DNA from 2 places in the Siccibacter colletis genome. Region 2 is predicted to be linked to the other one. Evidence: predicted binding sites of a transcription regulator. Region 2 holds the regulator's gene; the other holds the start of a gene.
What was found. The regulator PhoB, encoded in region 2, activates phosphate uptake and scavenging genes when phosphate is short. The targets are predictions, from matches to a motif close to CTGTCATAAAACTGNCNNAT.

Region 1 (8,132 bases), 920 kb from region 2:
CGAATGGTGGCGATGAAAGCCGCAACCGATAATGGCGGCAGCCTGATTAAAGAGCTGCAGTTGGTATACAACAAAGCTCGTCAGGCCAGCATTACTCAGGAACTCACCGAGATTGTCTCGGGGGCCGCCGCGGTTTAACCAGGTTATTTCGTAGAGGATTCAAGATGGCTACTGGAAAGATTGTCCAGGTAATCGGCGCCGTGGTCGACGTCGAGTTCCCTCAGGATGCCGTACCAAAGGTGTACGATGCCCTTGAGGTAACAAATGGTGATGAGCGTCTGGTGCTTGAAGTGCAGCAGCAGCTCGGCGGCGGTATCGTACGTACCATCGCAATGGGTTCTTCCGACGGTCTGCGTCGTGGTCTGGATGTTGCCGACCTCGCTCACCCGATTGAAGTCCCGGTAGGTAAAGCGACCCTGGGCCGTATCATGAACGTGCTGGGTCAGCCGATCGACATGAAAGGCGACATCGGCGAAGAAGAGCGTTGGGCTATTCACCGTCCGGCACCGTCCTACGAAGAGCTGTCCAGCTCTCAGGAACTGCTGGAAACCGGCATCAAAGTAATCGACCTGATGTGTCCGTTCGCGAAGGGCGGTAAAGTGGGTCTGTTCGGTGGTGCGGGCGTAGGTAAAACCGTAAACATGATGGAACTCATTCGTAACATCGCGATTGAGCACTCCGGTTACTCCGTGTTTGCAGGCGTGGGCGAACGTACCCGTGAAGGTAACGACTTCTACCACGAAATGACCGACTCCAACGTTCTGGACAAAGTATCCCTGGTTTACGGCCAGATGAACGAGCCGCCGGGAAACCGTCTGCGCGTTGCACTGACCGGCCTGACCATGGCTGAGAAATTCCGTGAAGAAGGTCGTGACGTACTGCTGTTCGTCGATAACATCTACCGTTACACCCTGGCCGGTACTGAAGTATCCGCACTGCTGGGTCGTATGCCTTCCGCGGTAGGTTATCAGCCGACGCTGGCGGAAGAAATGGGCGTTCTGCAGGAACGTATCACCTCGACCAAAACCGGTTCTATCACCTCCGTTCAGGCGGTATACGTACCTGCGGATGACCTGACTGACCCGTCACCAGCCACCACCTTTGCGCACTTAGACGCAACCGTGGTACTGAGCCGTCAGATCGCGTCTCTGGGTATCTACCCGGCCGTTGACCCGCTGGATTCCACCAGCCGTCAGCTCGATCCGCTGGTGGTTGGTCAGGAGCACTACGACACCGCGCGTGGCGTTCAGTCCATCCTGCAGCGTTATCAGGAACTGAAAGACATCATCGCGATCCTCGGTATGGACGAGCTGTCTGAAGAAGACAAACTGGTTGTAGCGCGTGCGCGTAAAATCCAGCGCTTCCTGTCCCAGCCGTTCTTCGTAGCGGAAGTCTTCACCGGTTCTCCGGGCAAGTACGTGTCGCTGAAAGACACTATCCGTGGCTTTAAAGGCATCATGGACGGTGAATTCGACCATCTGCCGGAGCAGGCGTTTTACATGGTTGGCTCCATCGACGAAGCCGTGGAAAAAGCCAAAAAACTTTAACGCCTTAATCGGAGGGTGACATGGCTATGACTTACCACCTGGATGTCGTGAGTGCTGAGAAACAGATGTTTACCGGCACCGTGGAAAAAATCCAGGTAACGGGTAGCGAAGGTGAGCTGGGTATTTACCCGGGCCACGCCCCGCTGCTCACTGCCATTAAGCCTGGTATGATCCGCATCGTTAAGCAGCACGGTCATGAAGAGTATATCTACCTGTCCGGCGGGGTACTTGAAGTACAACCCGGCAGCGTGACCGTTCTGGCTGATACCGCGATTCGTGGTCAGGATCTCGACGAAGCGCGAGCCCTGGAAGCGAAGCGTAAGGCTGAAGAGCAGGTGCGTAGCTCCCACGGTGACGTGGACTATGCCCAGGCTTCTGCTGAACTGGCTAAAGCGATCGCGAAACTGCGCGTTATCGAGTTGACCAAAAAAGCGATGTAACACCGGCTTGAACGTGAAAATGCCAGTCTGATGACTGGCATTTTTTTTGTCCGTTATTCGTCGCGCTACGGGCGTTCTGCCTGCATAAAACCCGTCGTCACCTGCCCCTTCTTCTCATTCCGGATGCAGCACTTAATTTCAGACAATTAAAAAAGCGCTACACTGTGGAGAATTTCACGGCCCGGACGGTTTGTTATCCGCTCAGAACAGGCAGAAAAGGCCTGAGATGGGGCTGAAAACGCCTGTGGATAACGAAAAAATGTCGCTTTCAGTGGTGCCATTTCATGCTGAAAAATATGTAGAATTTTCAACGTGAAACCGTTTTACTTCTTACCAAATTTTGAATCAGGACGCGTATGTCAAACAGTGCATTAAGCGTGGTGATCCTCGCCGCTGGCAAAGGGACCCGCATGTATTCCGATCTGCCGAAGGTGCTGCACCGTATCGCCGGGAAACCAATGGTTCAGCATGTCATTGATACCGCTACTAAATCAGGCGCGAAAAACGTGCATCTGGTGTATGGCCACGGCGGTGAACTGCTGAAGCAGACGCTGCGCGGCGACGCGCTGAACTGGGTATTGCAGGCCGAACAGTTGGGTACCGGACACGCGATGCAGCAGGCCGCCCCGTTCTTTGCCGATGACGAAGACATCCTGATGCTTTACGGCGACGTGCCGCTGATTACCTTAGAGACGCTGACGCGCCTGCGTGAGGCGAAGCCGCAGGGCGGCATTGGTCTGCTGACCGTCAAACTCGACGACCCGACCGGCTATGGCCGCATCGTGCGTGAGAATGGCGCGGTCGTCGGCATTGTCGAACATAAAGACGCCACCGACGTGCAGCGCCAGATTAACGAAATCAACACCGGAATTCTGGTGGCCAACGGGGCCGACCTGAAGCGCTGGTTGGGCAAGCTGAACAACAATAATGCGCAGGGCGAATATTACATTACGGACGTGATCGCGATGGCGCATCAGGAAGGCCGTGAGGTGGTTGCTGCGCACCCGGATCGCCTGAGTGAAGTGGAAGGCGTGAATAACCGCCTGCAGCTCTCCCGTCTTGAGCGCGTGTATCAGGCAGAGCAGGCGGAAAAACTGCTGCTTGCCGGCGTGATGCTGCTCGATCCGGCCCGTTTCGATCTGCGCGGTGAGCTGACGCATGGCCGCGACGTTGAGATCGACACTAACGTCATCATCGAAGGTCAGGTCACCCTCGGCCACCGCGTGAAGATCGGTACCGGCTGCGTGATTAAAAACAGCGTCATCGGTGATGACTGCGAAATCAGCCCTTATACCGTGGTGGAAGATGCGCGCCTCGACGCCGCCTGCACCATCGGGCCGTTTGCCCGTCTGCGCCCGGGCGCAGAGCTGGCAGAAGGCGCCCACGTCGGCAACTTCGTTGAGATGAAAAAAGCGCGCCTGGGCAAAGGCTCCAAAGCGGGTCATCTCAGCTATTTGGGCGATGCCGAGATTGGCGATAACGTAAATATCGGCGCGGGCACTATCACCTGCAACTACGATGGCGCGAACAAGCATAAAACGCTGATTGGCGATGACGTGTTTGTCGGCTCCGATACCCAGCTGGTGGCCCCGGTTAGCGTCGGCAACGGCGCCACCATCGCCGCAGGCACCACCGTGACGCGCGATGTTGCAGAGCACGAGCTGGTGCTGAGCCGCGTTCCGCAGGTGCACAAGCAGGGCTGGCAGCGTCCGGTGAAGAAAAAGTAATACGCGGCGGGCGGCATTTTGCTGCCCGCTGAACGTTTTGCACGTCGGGGATGTGAAAGCGTCTGCGACGTGCCGGGATGAGGGGATAACATAATCTCCCGCCCACCAGCAGTACCAGAATAATAACCCCACTCTCTACAAGGCTCGGGGCGCCCGGTAAAAGGGCAACAAGGTCGTCAGACAACGCGTGGCGTAATGCCAGAATCAGGAATCAAAAACTATGTGTGGAATTGTTGGCGCGGTCGCGCAACGTGATATTGCTGAGATCCTTCTCGAGGGGTTGCGTCGTCTGGAGTATCGCGGCTATGACTCTGCGGGTCTGGCGGTGGTGGACAGTGAAGGCAGGATGACGCGTCTGCGCCGTCTTGGCAAAGTCCAGATGCTGGCTCAGGCGGCAGAAGAGCACGCCCTGCACGGCGGTACGGGGATTGCCCATACCCGCTGGGCGACCCACGGCGAACCGTCAGAAGGGAATGCGCACCCGCATGTTTCTGAACATATCGTGGTAGTGCACAACGGCATTATCGAAAACCACGAACCGCTGCGTGAAGAGCTGAAAGCGCGCGGCTACACCTTCGTCTCCGAAACCGACACCGAAGTTATCGCTCACCTGGTGCACTGGGAGCTGGCCCAGGGCGGTACGCTGCGCGAAGCGGTGCTGCGTACTATCCCGCAGCTGCGCGGTGCCTACGGCACGGTGATCATGGATACCCGCGACCCGAGCACCCTGCTGGCGGCCCGTTCCGGCAGCCCGCTGGTTATCGGCCTCGGCATGGGGGAAAACTTTATCGCCTCCGATCAGCTGGCGCTTCTCCCGGTGACCCGCCGCTTTATCTTCCTTGAAGAGGGCGATATTGCCGAAGTGACCCGCCGCAGCGTGAAGGTGTTCGATAAGTCTGGCGCGGAAACCACGCGTCAGGAGATCGAATCCAACCTGCAGTACGATGCGGGCGATAAAGGTATCTACCGTCACTACATGCAGAAAGAGATTTACGAGCAGCCAAACGCTATCAAAAATACCCTGACCGGGCGCATCAGCCACGGTGAGGTTGATCTCAGCGAACTGGGCCCGCAGGCGAACGCGCTGCTGTCGCAGGTAGAGCACATCCAGATCGTAGCGTGCGGCACGTCATATAACTCCGGTATGGTGTCGCGCTACTGGTTTGAATCGCTGGCTGGCGTGCCGTGTGACGTGGAGATCGCCTCTGAGTTCCGCTACCGTAAATCCGCCGTGCGCCGTAACAGCCTGATGATAACCCTGTCGCAGTCCGGCGAAACCGCAGATACTCTGGCGGCGCTGCGTCTGTCGAAAGAGCTGGGTTATCTGGGCTCGCTGGCGATCTGCAACGTGCCTGGCTCCTCGCTGGTGCGTGAATCTGACCTGGCGCTGATGACCAAAGCGGGCACCGAAATTGGCGTAGCGTCTACCAAGGCGTTTACCACCCAGTTGACCGTGCTGCTGATGCTGGTGGCGAAACTGAGCCGTCTGAAAGGCGTGGACGCGGCGATTGAACAGGACATCGTGCATGGCCTGCAGGCGCTGCCGAACCGTATCGAGCAGATGCTCTCTCAGGACAAACGCATCGAGGCGCTGGCGGAGGCCTTCTCTGACAAGCATCACGCGCTGTTCCTTGGCCGTGGCGATCAATATCCGATTGCCCTCGAAGGCGCGCTGAAGCTGAAAGAGATCTCCTACATCCACGCTGAAGCCTACGCGGCAGGGGAGCTGAAACACGGCCCGCTGGCGCTGATTGACGCTGACATGCCGGTGATCGTGGTGGCGCCGAACAACGAGCTGCTGGAAAAACTGAAATCCAACATCGAAGAAGTACGCGCCCGCGGCGGTGTGCTGTTTGTCTTCGCCGATCAGGATACCGGTTTCACCAGCAGCGATAACATGCACATTATCCAGATGCCGCATGTGGAAGAGAGCATCGCCCCGATCTTCTATACCGTTCCGCTGCAGCTGCTGGCCTATCACGTCGCGCTTATTAAAGGCACCGACGTCGATCAGCCGCGCAACCTGGCAAAATCGGTGACCGTCGAGTAATTCTCACGCCCCGCTTGATAATAAGCGGGGCATTTTATCTTTATCCCCGCCCGCAATTCTCACCATCAGATGCGCTTCAGAAATGACTTTCTGTCATATTCGGCTATTTTTTCACTGTAATAAAAATAAAATTTTACCGACATCCTGTCGTCATCTTTCTCGTTATCTGATTGAAAAGACATAGTTTTACGAAAAATCTTATCGACAAGATCCCGTTGTCACAAAACTGTCATATTTCGTACATTTAGCTGTCACCTGTTTGTCCTATTTTGCTCATCGTGGAAACTAAACAACACCTTACGAACACCTTGCAGGAGACATTATGAACATCATGCGTACCACTGTCGCAACTGTTGTCGCCGCGACCTTCTCCCTGAGCGCTTTCGCTGTTAACGCAGCGGCAAGCCTGACTGGCGCGGGTGCAACCTTCCCTGCGCCGGTGTATGCCAAATGGGCAGATACCTATCAGAAAGCTACCGGTAGCAAAGTGAACTACCAGGGTATCGGCTCCTCAGGTGGTGTAAAACAGATTATCGCTAACACCGTTGATTTCGGCGCCTCTGACGCCCCGCTGTCTGACGAGAAACTGCAGCAGGAAGGCCTGTTCCAGTTCCCGACCGTTATCGGTGGTGTGGTGCTGGCCATCAACGTTCCGGGCATCAAAACCGGTGAGCTGGTGCTGGACGGCAAAACCCTGGGTGACATCTACCTGGGCAAAATCAAAAAATGGGATGACGCGGCAATCACCAAACTCAACCCGGGTCTGAAACTGCCTTCTCAGAACATCGCTGTTGTGCGTCGTGCTGACGGTTCAGGCACCTCCTTCGTCTTCACCGGCTACCTGGCCAAAGTGAACGAAGAGTGGAAATCTAAAGTAGGCTCTGGCTCTACCGTTAACTGGCCGACCGGTCTGGGCGGTAAAGGTAACGACGGTATCGCAGCCTTCGTACAGCGTCTGCCGGGTGCTATCGGTTACGTTGAATACGCTTACGCTAAGCAGAACAACCTGGCTTACACCAAGCTGATCTCTGCTGACGGCAAGCCGGTAAGCCCGACCGAAGAGAGCTTCTCCAACGCCGCGAAAGAAGTGGACTGGAGCAAATCCTTCGCACAGGACCTGACTAACCAGAAAGGTGACGATGCGTGGCCGATTACCTCCACCACCTTCATCCTGGTTCACAAAGAGCAGAAGAAACCTGAGCAGGGCGCTGAAGTGCTGAAGTTCTTCGACTGGGCCTTCAAAGACGGCGCCAAAGAAGCGAACGACCTGGATTACGCCAGCCTGCCGGACAGCGTTGTTGAGCAGATTCGTGCAGCATGGAAAACCAACGTAAAAGACAGCAGCGGTAAAGCACTGTACTAAGCGTATCGGGGCGGATGACAATGCGTTATCCGCCCGCATAACAGGATGTTATAGTTGATTTTCAGGCCCGGTACGCTCACGCAACCGGGCAGTTTGTTAGAGTCAGTACCTAAACCTAAAGAGTAACTTATGGCTGCAACCAAGCCTGCATTTACGCCTCCAGGCAAAAAAGGTGACATGATATTCAGCGCGCTGGTAAGACTGGCTGCGCTGATTGTGCTATTGCTGCTGGGCGGCATTATCATCTCCCTTATCATCTCCTCCTGGCCAAGTATTCAGAAGTTTGGCTTCTCCTTCCTCTGGACCAAAGAGTGGGATGCGCCTAACGACATCTACGGTGCGCTGGTGCCGATCTACGGCACGCTGGTGACCTCCTTTATTGCGCTACTGATCGCCGTCCCGGTGAGCTTCGGTATTGCGCTGTTCCTGACGGAACTGGCCCCGGCCTGGCTGAAACGCCCGCTGGGTATTGCCATTGAACTGCTCGCGGCTATTCCGAGTATCGTGTACGGCATGTGGGGGCTGTTTATCTTCGCCCCGCTGTTCGCGACGTATTTCCAGGAGCCGGTCGGCAACGTGCTGTCCAATATTCCGTTTGTTGGCGCGCTGTTCTCTGGTCCGGCATTCGGGATTGGTATCCTGGCGGCGGGCGTCATTCTCGCCATCATGATCATCCCTTACATCGCGGCGGTAATGCGCGATGTGTTTGAACAAACTCCGGTGATGATGAAAGAGTCGGCCTACGGCATCGGCTGCACCACCTGGGAAGTGATCTGGCGCATTGTGCTGCCGTTCACCAAAAACGGCGTTATCGGCGGCGTGATGCTGGGCCTCGGTCGTGCGCTGGGGGAAACCATGGCAGTGACCTTCATCATCGGTAACACCTACCAGCTCGACAGTGCCTCGCTCTATATGCCGGGTAACAGCATCACCTCCGCGCTGGCAAATGAGTTCGCCGAAGCGGAATCCGGTCTGCATGTGGCCGCGCTGATGGAACTGGGTCTG
Region 2 (8,132 bases):
GGCGAACATCACCATCTGCAGCGACATCACCATGCCGAGCCAGCCGTTGCTGAAGAACCCGCCGTTGCTCCACAGATTACTGATGCCGGTGGGCTGACCGCCGTTGCCGATGCCCCAGATAATGATGCCGATACCGGCGGCGATCATGATGATAATGGTGGCAACTTTGAAGAACGAGAACCAGAACTCCAGCTCGCCGAACACCTTCACGCTCATCAGGTTAACCGCGCAGATGATCATCACCACGCTCAGCACCCAGATCCAGTGCGGCACCGTCGGGAACCAGACGCTCATATAGATGCCGAACGCGGTAACGTCGGCAATGGCGACAATCAGTATTTCGAAGCAGTAGGTCCAGCCGGTGATGTACCCCGCCAGCGGCCCGAGGTTCTCCTGGGCATAGCGTGAAAACGAGCTGGCCGCCGGGTTATGGACCGACATCTCGCCCAGCGCGCGCATAATAATGTACGCCGCCACGCCGCCAATGATGTAGGCCAGCAGCACGCTCGGCCCGGCCATTTTGATGGCGTCCGCCGAACCATAAAAAAGCCCGGTGCCAATCGCCGAGCCTAACGCCATAAAGCGGATGTGCCTTGTGCTCAAACCGCGTTTAAGCGAGTTCACCTTTTCCATCTTTTCTTTACCACCCAACACAATAAAAAAACCACGGAGCGACGGCCCCGTGGTTAGACATAATACTGCAAAGACTTAGTGCGCGTTTGACGTCGCTTGCCGTCCCGCTGCGCGGTCCCAGATGATGGAGGCCACCAGCACCACCAGCGACGGGATGAGCCACGCCAGGTTTTGATCGGCCAGCGGCAGATGCTGCATCCAGCCCGGCAGGGTATCCGCCAGCGCCGAGGCTTTAACGCCGTCGATCAGACCCAGCACCAGGCTCACAAACATCGCCGGGGCAATCACGCGGGTCGCGTTGTTCCACCACGGGCGGGTGAAGCTTAACACAATCAGCACGATGCACGGCGGGTAAATGGCAGTCAGCACCGGCACGGAGATCTGGATCAGATGGCTCAGGCCGAGGTTAGAGACCAGCATGGAGAAGCCGCCAAGGATAAATACCAGCGTGCGATAGGAGAGCGGCAGGTACTGGGCGAAGAACTCGGCGCAGGCACAGGTCAGGCCAACCGCGGTCACCATGCAGGCGATGAAGATCAGCGCCGCCAGCAGGAAGCTGCCGCCGTTGCCGAAGGTGTGCTGGACGTAAGCATGCAGGATAGCCGCGCCGTTAGCAGACTGATCCACAAGGCTTGCGCTGTCGGAACCCAGACGGAACAGCGCCAGGTAAAGCAGCGTCAGGCCGACACCGGCAATCAGGCCAGCCCACACGGTGTAGCGGGTCAGCAGGCGGGCATCGCTCACGCCACGGGAACGTGCGGCGTTGACGATAACGATGCCGAACACCAGCGCGCCGAGGGTGTCCATCGTCAGATAGCCGTTCACAAAGCCGTTAGAGAATGCCGCATTCTGATAGGCGTCGGTCGCCACGCTGATATCCCCCGCCGGCCAGACGATAGCGGCCACGCTCAGCACCACCAGCGCCAGAATTTTCAGCGGCGCAAGGAAATTGCCCACGGTATCCAGCAGTTTGCCCGGATAGAGCGACACACCAATCACCAGCAGGAAGTAGACGATGCTGTAGATCAGCAGCGGCGCAACGCCGGTGCCGGTCAGCGGCGCGATGCCCACTTCAAAGGAGACGGTGGCGGTACGCGGCGTGGCGAACAGCGGCCCGACAGCGAGATAGCACACCGTAGCCAGCAGCACGCCCGCTTTTTTGCCAATCGGCGTGCTCAGGTTATCAACACCGCCGCCCACGCGAGCCAGTGCAATCACCGTCAGTACCGGCAGACCAACCGCAGTAAGCAGAAAACCCAACGCGGCAGTCCAGACGTTTTCGCCTGCCTGTAAGCCAACCATTGGAGGGAAGATGATATTGCCTGCGCCAACGAACAGCGCGAAGGTCATAAAGCCCAGGGCAATAATGTCGCGTGATTTTAAGTGATGGGTCATAAAACTCTTACGGCTCGTGGATATGGTGTTGTCGTTAAAAAGGCTTTTCGCCGTAACGTGGCGAAAAAGTGGTGATTACCTTGAAAAACAGCGGGATATGCTTCCCGGTTACGCAGGCGAAGAATAGTTTTTCGAATTACCGCGCAATCACAGTCTGACAGGTAACAACAGGGGCGCAATTTAAACGCTTATAACGTTTAAAGGCAAGGCGGGATCGTAAAACCAGACCATTATTCCAGATATGCAAAACGGACCAGTTTAAAACACTGTTTATTCACTTTAGCCACCGCCATTCATGCGACCAAAAAAGCATCAACTGGCGGAAAGCAATCATAGGTTTTACTTATGCGAAAAGGAAAAAGGCCAGAAATCTGGCCTGATGGAAAGTGATGCTGACAGCTTAAGAGGTGACCGCTTCGCGCGACGGCTGCACGATCAGCCGTTCAGGCAGGGTAAAGGAGAAGCAGGCTCCTTTTCCGGGCGCGCTTTCGATATCCAGTCGGGCGTCGTGATGGTTCACGGCGTGTTTGACGATCGCCAGCCCCAGCCCGCTGCCGCCGGTCTGGCGCGAGCGCGCTTTATCGACCCGGTAGAAGCGCTCGGTAAGGCGCGGAATGTGCTCTGAGGCGATCCCCGGCCCGTTATCAGAAACGCTGAACCAGGCACCGTGCGGCACGCGCTTCCAGCATACGGTGATCTCGGTGCCCACCGGCGTATGGTTAACCGCGTTATACACCAGGTTCGACATCGCGCTGCGCAGCTGCTCCTCATTACCGAGCACCACCAGATCCGGCTCGATCTCAAAGTGCAGCACGTGATTGCCGTGACTGAGGGTTTGCGCTTCGCGCTCCACGACGCGCAGCATCATCGGCACATCAATCTTTTCATTCAGCACCAGCGTCGGCGACGCCTCAATTTTTGACAGCGTCAGTAGCTGTTTCACCAGCCCTTCCATGCGGGAGGTCTGCTCGCGCATGGTGTGCAGCGCCCGGGAGCGTAACGGCTCATCAAGCTTCTGCTCCTGCATCATCTCCAGATAGCCCTGTAGCACCGTCAGCGGCGTGCGCAGCTCATGGCTGACGTTGGCGAAGAAGTTGCGCCGCGCCCCTTCGAGCTGGTGCATCTGGGTGATGTCCCGCGCCGCCATCAGCAGCTGTTGCTCGCTGTAAGGCATAATGCGGAACTCCAGATGGCGGCCGTTGTTGAGCACCAGATTGAGCGGACGGGAGAAGTCCTGCTTGTGAAGGTATTCGGTAAATTCCGGATAGCGCAGCAGGTTGAGAATGTTTTGCCCGTTATCATCCGGCCAGCGCAGCCCCAGCAGCTGTTGTGCCAGGCCGTTACACCAGAACATGGTACCCTCTTCGGTGGTGAGGATTACCGCGTCCGGCAGCGACTCGGCCCCGCTGCGAAAGCGTTTGATCAGGCTACCCAGTTCGCGACGGCGCTTTTTATTGCGCATCTGCATCTGGTACAGCCCGTAGAGCAGCGGCTCCCAGCTGCCGCTGCCCGGCGGCGGCGTCATGCTGCGGTCAACCCACAGCCACCAGGAGAGGCGAAGAAGATTCCAGAAATGCCAGATGAGCAGTCCGGTTACCGCCGCCAGCAAAAACCACGGCAGATAACCAAATATCGCGCCAAGGATGAATGCGGGAAGGCAACATAACACCAGCTCCAGCACCAGCCTTTTCCATGACAGCCGTTCCAGCACGGGTCACACTCCAGTCAGATTGTCAGAAACGCGCAGAGAAACGATATCCCGTCCCGCGTACCGTTTGCACCATACGATCGTGGCCGCTGTGTTCCAGCGCCTTGCGCAGACGACGAATATGCACATCCACCGTGCGATCCTCGACGTACACGTTGGTGCCCCAGACGTTGTTCAGCAGCTGTTCGCGGCTGTATACGCGCTCCGGGTGAGTCATGAAGAAGTGTAACAGCTTAAATTCAGTCGGTCCCATGTCCAGCGGATTGTCGCCGGTCATGACGCGGTGTGATGACGGGTCGAGACTTAAGCCCTGCATCTCGATCACCTCTTCCACCGCCATCGGCGAAATGCGGCGCATAACGGCTTTGATGCGCGCCACCAGCTCTTTCGGCGAGAAGGGTTTGGTGATGTAGTCATCGGCACCGGTTTCCAGCCCGCGTACCCTGTCTTCCTCTTCACCGCGCGCGGTCAGCATCATCACCGGAATATCACGGGTGAGGGCTTCGCGTTTGAGATGCTTGATGAACTGCAGGCCGGAACCGCCAGGCAGCATCCAGTCGAGCAAAATAAGATCGGGCCAGGGTTCATTGAGATTGTTTACTGCGCTGTCATAATCCTCAGCTTCAACAGGCTGAAAGCCGTTTTGCTCGAGCACGAAGCACACCATTTCACGGATAGGAGCTTCATCTTCTACGACCAGAATGCGTCTCGCCATAATTTGCCCTGTTATATAAGTCATCAATATTAAACGCGGCGCCATTATGCTTCACATTTATGACAGATTTATGAAAAACATGACCGGTATATGACCGCAGAAAATGAGTATGTCACAGCGTCGCGACATCTCCCGTCCAGCTTGTTTATAATCGCCCCCACGCATTTTTTCCATGAAGGATCCCCGCATGCGCCTGATTCACACCTCTGACTGGCACCTTGGGCAGAATTTTTATACCAAAAGCCGCGCCGCCGAGCATCAGGCGTTTCTCGACTGGCTGGTCGCGACCGCGGCAGAGCAGCAGGTGGACGCCATCATCGTGGCGGGGGATATCTTTGATACCGGCACGCCGCCGAGTTACGCCCGCGAGCTGTACAACCGGTTTGTGGTGAATCTGCAGGCCACCGGCTGCCAGCTCATCGTGCTGGGCGGGAACCACGACTCGGTCGCCACGCTGAATGAATCCCGCGAGCTGCTGGCCTGCCTCAACACCTGGGTGTTCGCCAGCGCCGGGCTGGTGGCCGAGAACCAGGCCCGGGTACTGCAGTGCCGCGACGGCACGCCCGGGGCGATCCTCTGCCCGGTGCCGTTTCTGCGCCCGCGCGACATCGTAAAAAGCCAGGCGGGTCTGTCCGGCAGCGAAAAACAGACCCAACTGCTGCACGCCATTACCGATCACTACCAGCAGTGCTATGACGCGGCCTGCGCCCTGCGCGGGGATCGCGACCTGCCGATCATCGTCACCGGGCACCTTACTACCGTCGGGGCCAGCAAAAGCGATGCGGTGCGCGACATCTATATCGGCACCCTGGAGGCGTTCCCGGCGGAGCGCTTCCCCGCCGCGGATTACATCGCGCTGGGGCATATTCACCGCCCGCAGAAGGTGGTTTCCACCGGGCACATCCGCTACTGCGGGTCGCCCATCGCCCTGAGCTTCGATGAAACCGGCAGCGAGAAAAGCGTGCTGCTGGTGGAGTTCAGCCACGGCAAACTCCAGGACATTACACCGCTGCCGGTGCCGGTCACCCAGCCGCTGGCGGTGCTGAAAGGCGATTTAACCGCGATTGAAAGCCAGCTGGAACGCTGGCGCGATGCCCCCGCCAGCCCCAAAGTGTGGCTGGATATTGAAGTCAGCGGCGAGGCCTTTATGTATGACATGCAGCGCCAGGTGCTGGCGATGACGGAAGATCTGCCGGTAGAGGTAGTGCTGCTGCGCCGCAGCCGCGAACAGCGCGAGCAGATGGCTGCCGGAGAGCACTACGAAACCCTGAGCGAGCTACAGGTTGAAGAGGTGTTTGACCGTCGGCTGGCGCTGGAAGCGCTGAGCGAGGAAGAAAAACCGCCGCTGCGCACCCTGTTAGCCCGAACGCTGGAAGAGATGCAGCAGGAGGATGACGCATGAAAATCCTGAGCCTGCGGTTAAAAAACCTGAACTCCCTGAAAGGCGAGTGGAAAATCGACTTTACCGCCGAGCCGTTCGCCAGCAACGGTCTGTTTGCCATCACCGGCCCCACCGGGGCGGGGAAAACCACCCTGCTGGACGCCATCTGCCTGGCGCTTTATCACAAGACGCCGCGCCTGAGTAATATTTCCCAGGCGCAGAACGATCTCATGACCCGCGATACCGCCGAGTGCCTGGCGGAGGTGGAGTTTGAAGTAAAAGGCGTGGCGTATCGCGCGTTCTGGAGCCAGTACCGGGCGCGTAATCAGATCGAAGGCAACCTGCAGGCGCCGCGCGTCGAGCTGGCCCAGGTCAGCGACGGCAAAATCCTCGCCGATAAAATTAAAGACAAGCTGGATATGGTCGCCGCCCTCACCGGGCTGGACTACGACCGCTTCACCCGGTCGATGATGCTCTCCCAGGGGCAGTTTGCCGCCTTCCTCAATGCCGACGCCAAAGAGCGCGCCGAACTGCTGGAGGAGCTGACCGGCACCGAAATTTACGGCCTGATTTCGGCAAAAGTCTTTGAAAAGCATAAGGAAGCGCGCAGCGCGCTGGAGAAGCTCGAAGCCCAGGCGCAGGGCGTGATGTTGCTCGACGCCGAACAGCACCAGCAGCTGACGCAAAGTTTGCAGGCGCTTACTGACGAAGAAAAACAGCGTGTCGCCGAACAGCAGACGCTTCAGGCGCAGCAGCAGTGGCTGAACCAGCTGGCCGGGCTGACGGCGGAACAGCAGCGCACCCGCCAGGCGCATGCCGGGGCGGAACAGGCGCTGAAAGAGGCCGCACCGGCGCTGGAACAGCTCAGCCGCGCCCTGCCCGCCGAGAAGCTGCGGCCCTGGTGGCAGCAGCGCCAGGAGCGTCAGCAGGCGCAGCAGCAGATCGCCCGGCAGCGAGAGAATGTGAATGCTCGCTTACAGCAGGCGAGAGTACGCCGCCAGCAGGTGCGCCAGCTGGCTGACGGCCAGCTCAGGTCGCTGCACGCTGAAATCAGCCAGACCGAGAGCTGGTTGAGCCAGCACGACCGCTACCGCCTGTGGAGCGCGGAGCTGACCGGCTGGCGCATGGCCTTTGCTCAGCAGCAGCGCGATGAAAAACAGCGCCGGGAACGCGAGCAGGCTATCGCGGCCAGTCAACAGAAGCTGGCGTTGCTGCCAGCGGCGGCGCTCTCCCTGAACCGGGAAGAAGTAAGTACTCATTTACATCAGTTGAACGCCTCGCGTCGCGAGCGTCAGCAGCTTGCTGCCCTGCAACCGCAGTTCGCCGCGCTGAACAAACGCCGGGCAGAGCTGGAGGGTGAACTCGCCGCGCTGGATAAACAGATTGCCGACGAGGAGGTGGAGCTGGCAGCACGCCGCCAGCGTTACAAAGAGAAGCGCCAGCACGAAAGCGATCTGGAAACCCTGGTGGAACAGGAACGCATCATTCAAAGCCTGGAAGCCGAGCGCGCCCGCCTCCAGCCGGATACCCCCTGCCCGCTGTGCGGCTCCACCAGCCACCCCGCCGTTGCCCGCTATCAGGCGCTGCAGCCCGGCGAGAATCAGCAGCGGCTAAACGCCCTCAAAAAAGAGGTTGCGGCCCTCGCTGAACAGGGCTTCGCGCTCAAAGGCCAGCTGGATACGCGCCGCCAGCAGCGTGAGAAGCTGGCGGCGTCGCTCCATGCCCTGAACGAAGATGAGGCCGCGCTGAACGCCCGCTGGCAGCAGTGCTGCGCCGCGCTGCGTATCGCCCTGACGCCACAGGACGATGTTACCGGCTGGCTGGATGAGCAGGAGCAGTATGAAGCCCGGCTGCGCCAGCTGGATGAGCGCCTGACGCTGGAAGCCCAGCTGCAGAAAGACCAGCAGCACCTCAACGACCAGACCGTGGAGATCGCCCGCCAGCGTGATGCGCTCTGCACGGCGCTGGACCAGGTCGGGCTCACCCATCCGGCAGCCGGAGAGGAGGACGTCTGGCTGGCGGCGCGTCAGCATGAGTCACAGCAGTGGCTGCACCAGCAGGAGACCTTGCCGCAGCGGCGTCAGCAGGCCGCGACGCTGGAGAATCTGCTCGCTACCCTGGAAGATGACGGCTCCACCCCGCCGCCGCTGGCTGAACATGAACGCGAGCGCGCGCTGGAAGGCTGGCAGACGCTGCACAGCGAGTGCAGTACACTCGGCGGCCAGCTTACCCTGCTGGAGGCACAGCTTAAGCAGGCGGAAGCTGAACAGCGTGAGGCTGAGCGGCGCTTCGCAGAAGAA

Region 1: the regulator PhoB is predicted to act here: its motif matches at 5,980-5,999, upstream of pstS (phosphate ABC transporter substrate-binding protein PstS).

Annotation. Positions count from the first base shown of each region.
Region 1 covers NZ_CP074352.1:4,045,893-4,054,024, forward strand. Annotated here, with positions in the region: gene atpG (F0F1 ATP synthase subunit gamma) at 1-138, shown strand, start outside; gene atpD (F0F1 ATP synthase subunit beta) at 165-1,547, shown strand; gene KFZ77_RS19340 (F0F1 ATP synthase subunit epsilon) at 1,568-1,987, shown strand; gene glmU (bifunctional UDP-N-acetylglucosamine diphosphorylase/glucosamine-1-phosphate N-acetyltransferase GlmU) at 2,344-3,714, shown strand; gene glmS (glutamine--fructose-6-phosphate transaminase (isomerizing)) at 3,935-5,764, shown strand; gene pstS (phosphate ABC transporter substrate-binding protein PstS) at 6,087-7,127, shown strand; gene pstC (phosphate ABC transporter permease PstC) at 7,257-8,132, shown strand, end outside.
Region 2 covers NZ_CP074352.1:899,888-908,019, reverse strand. Annotated here, with positions in the region: gene proY (proline-specific permease ProY) at 1-633, opposite strand, end outside; gene brnQ (branched-chain amino acid transporter carrier protein BrnQ) at 709-2,028, opposite strand; gene phoR (phosphate regulon sensor histidine kinase PhoR) at 2,429-3,739, opposite strand; gene phoB (phosphate response regulator transcription factor PhoB) at 3,762-4,451, opposite strand; gene sbcD (exonuclease subunit SbcD) at 4,639-5,853, shown strand; gene sbcC (exonuclease subunit SbcC) at 5,850-8,132, shown strand, end outside.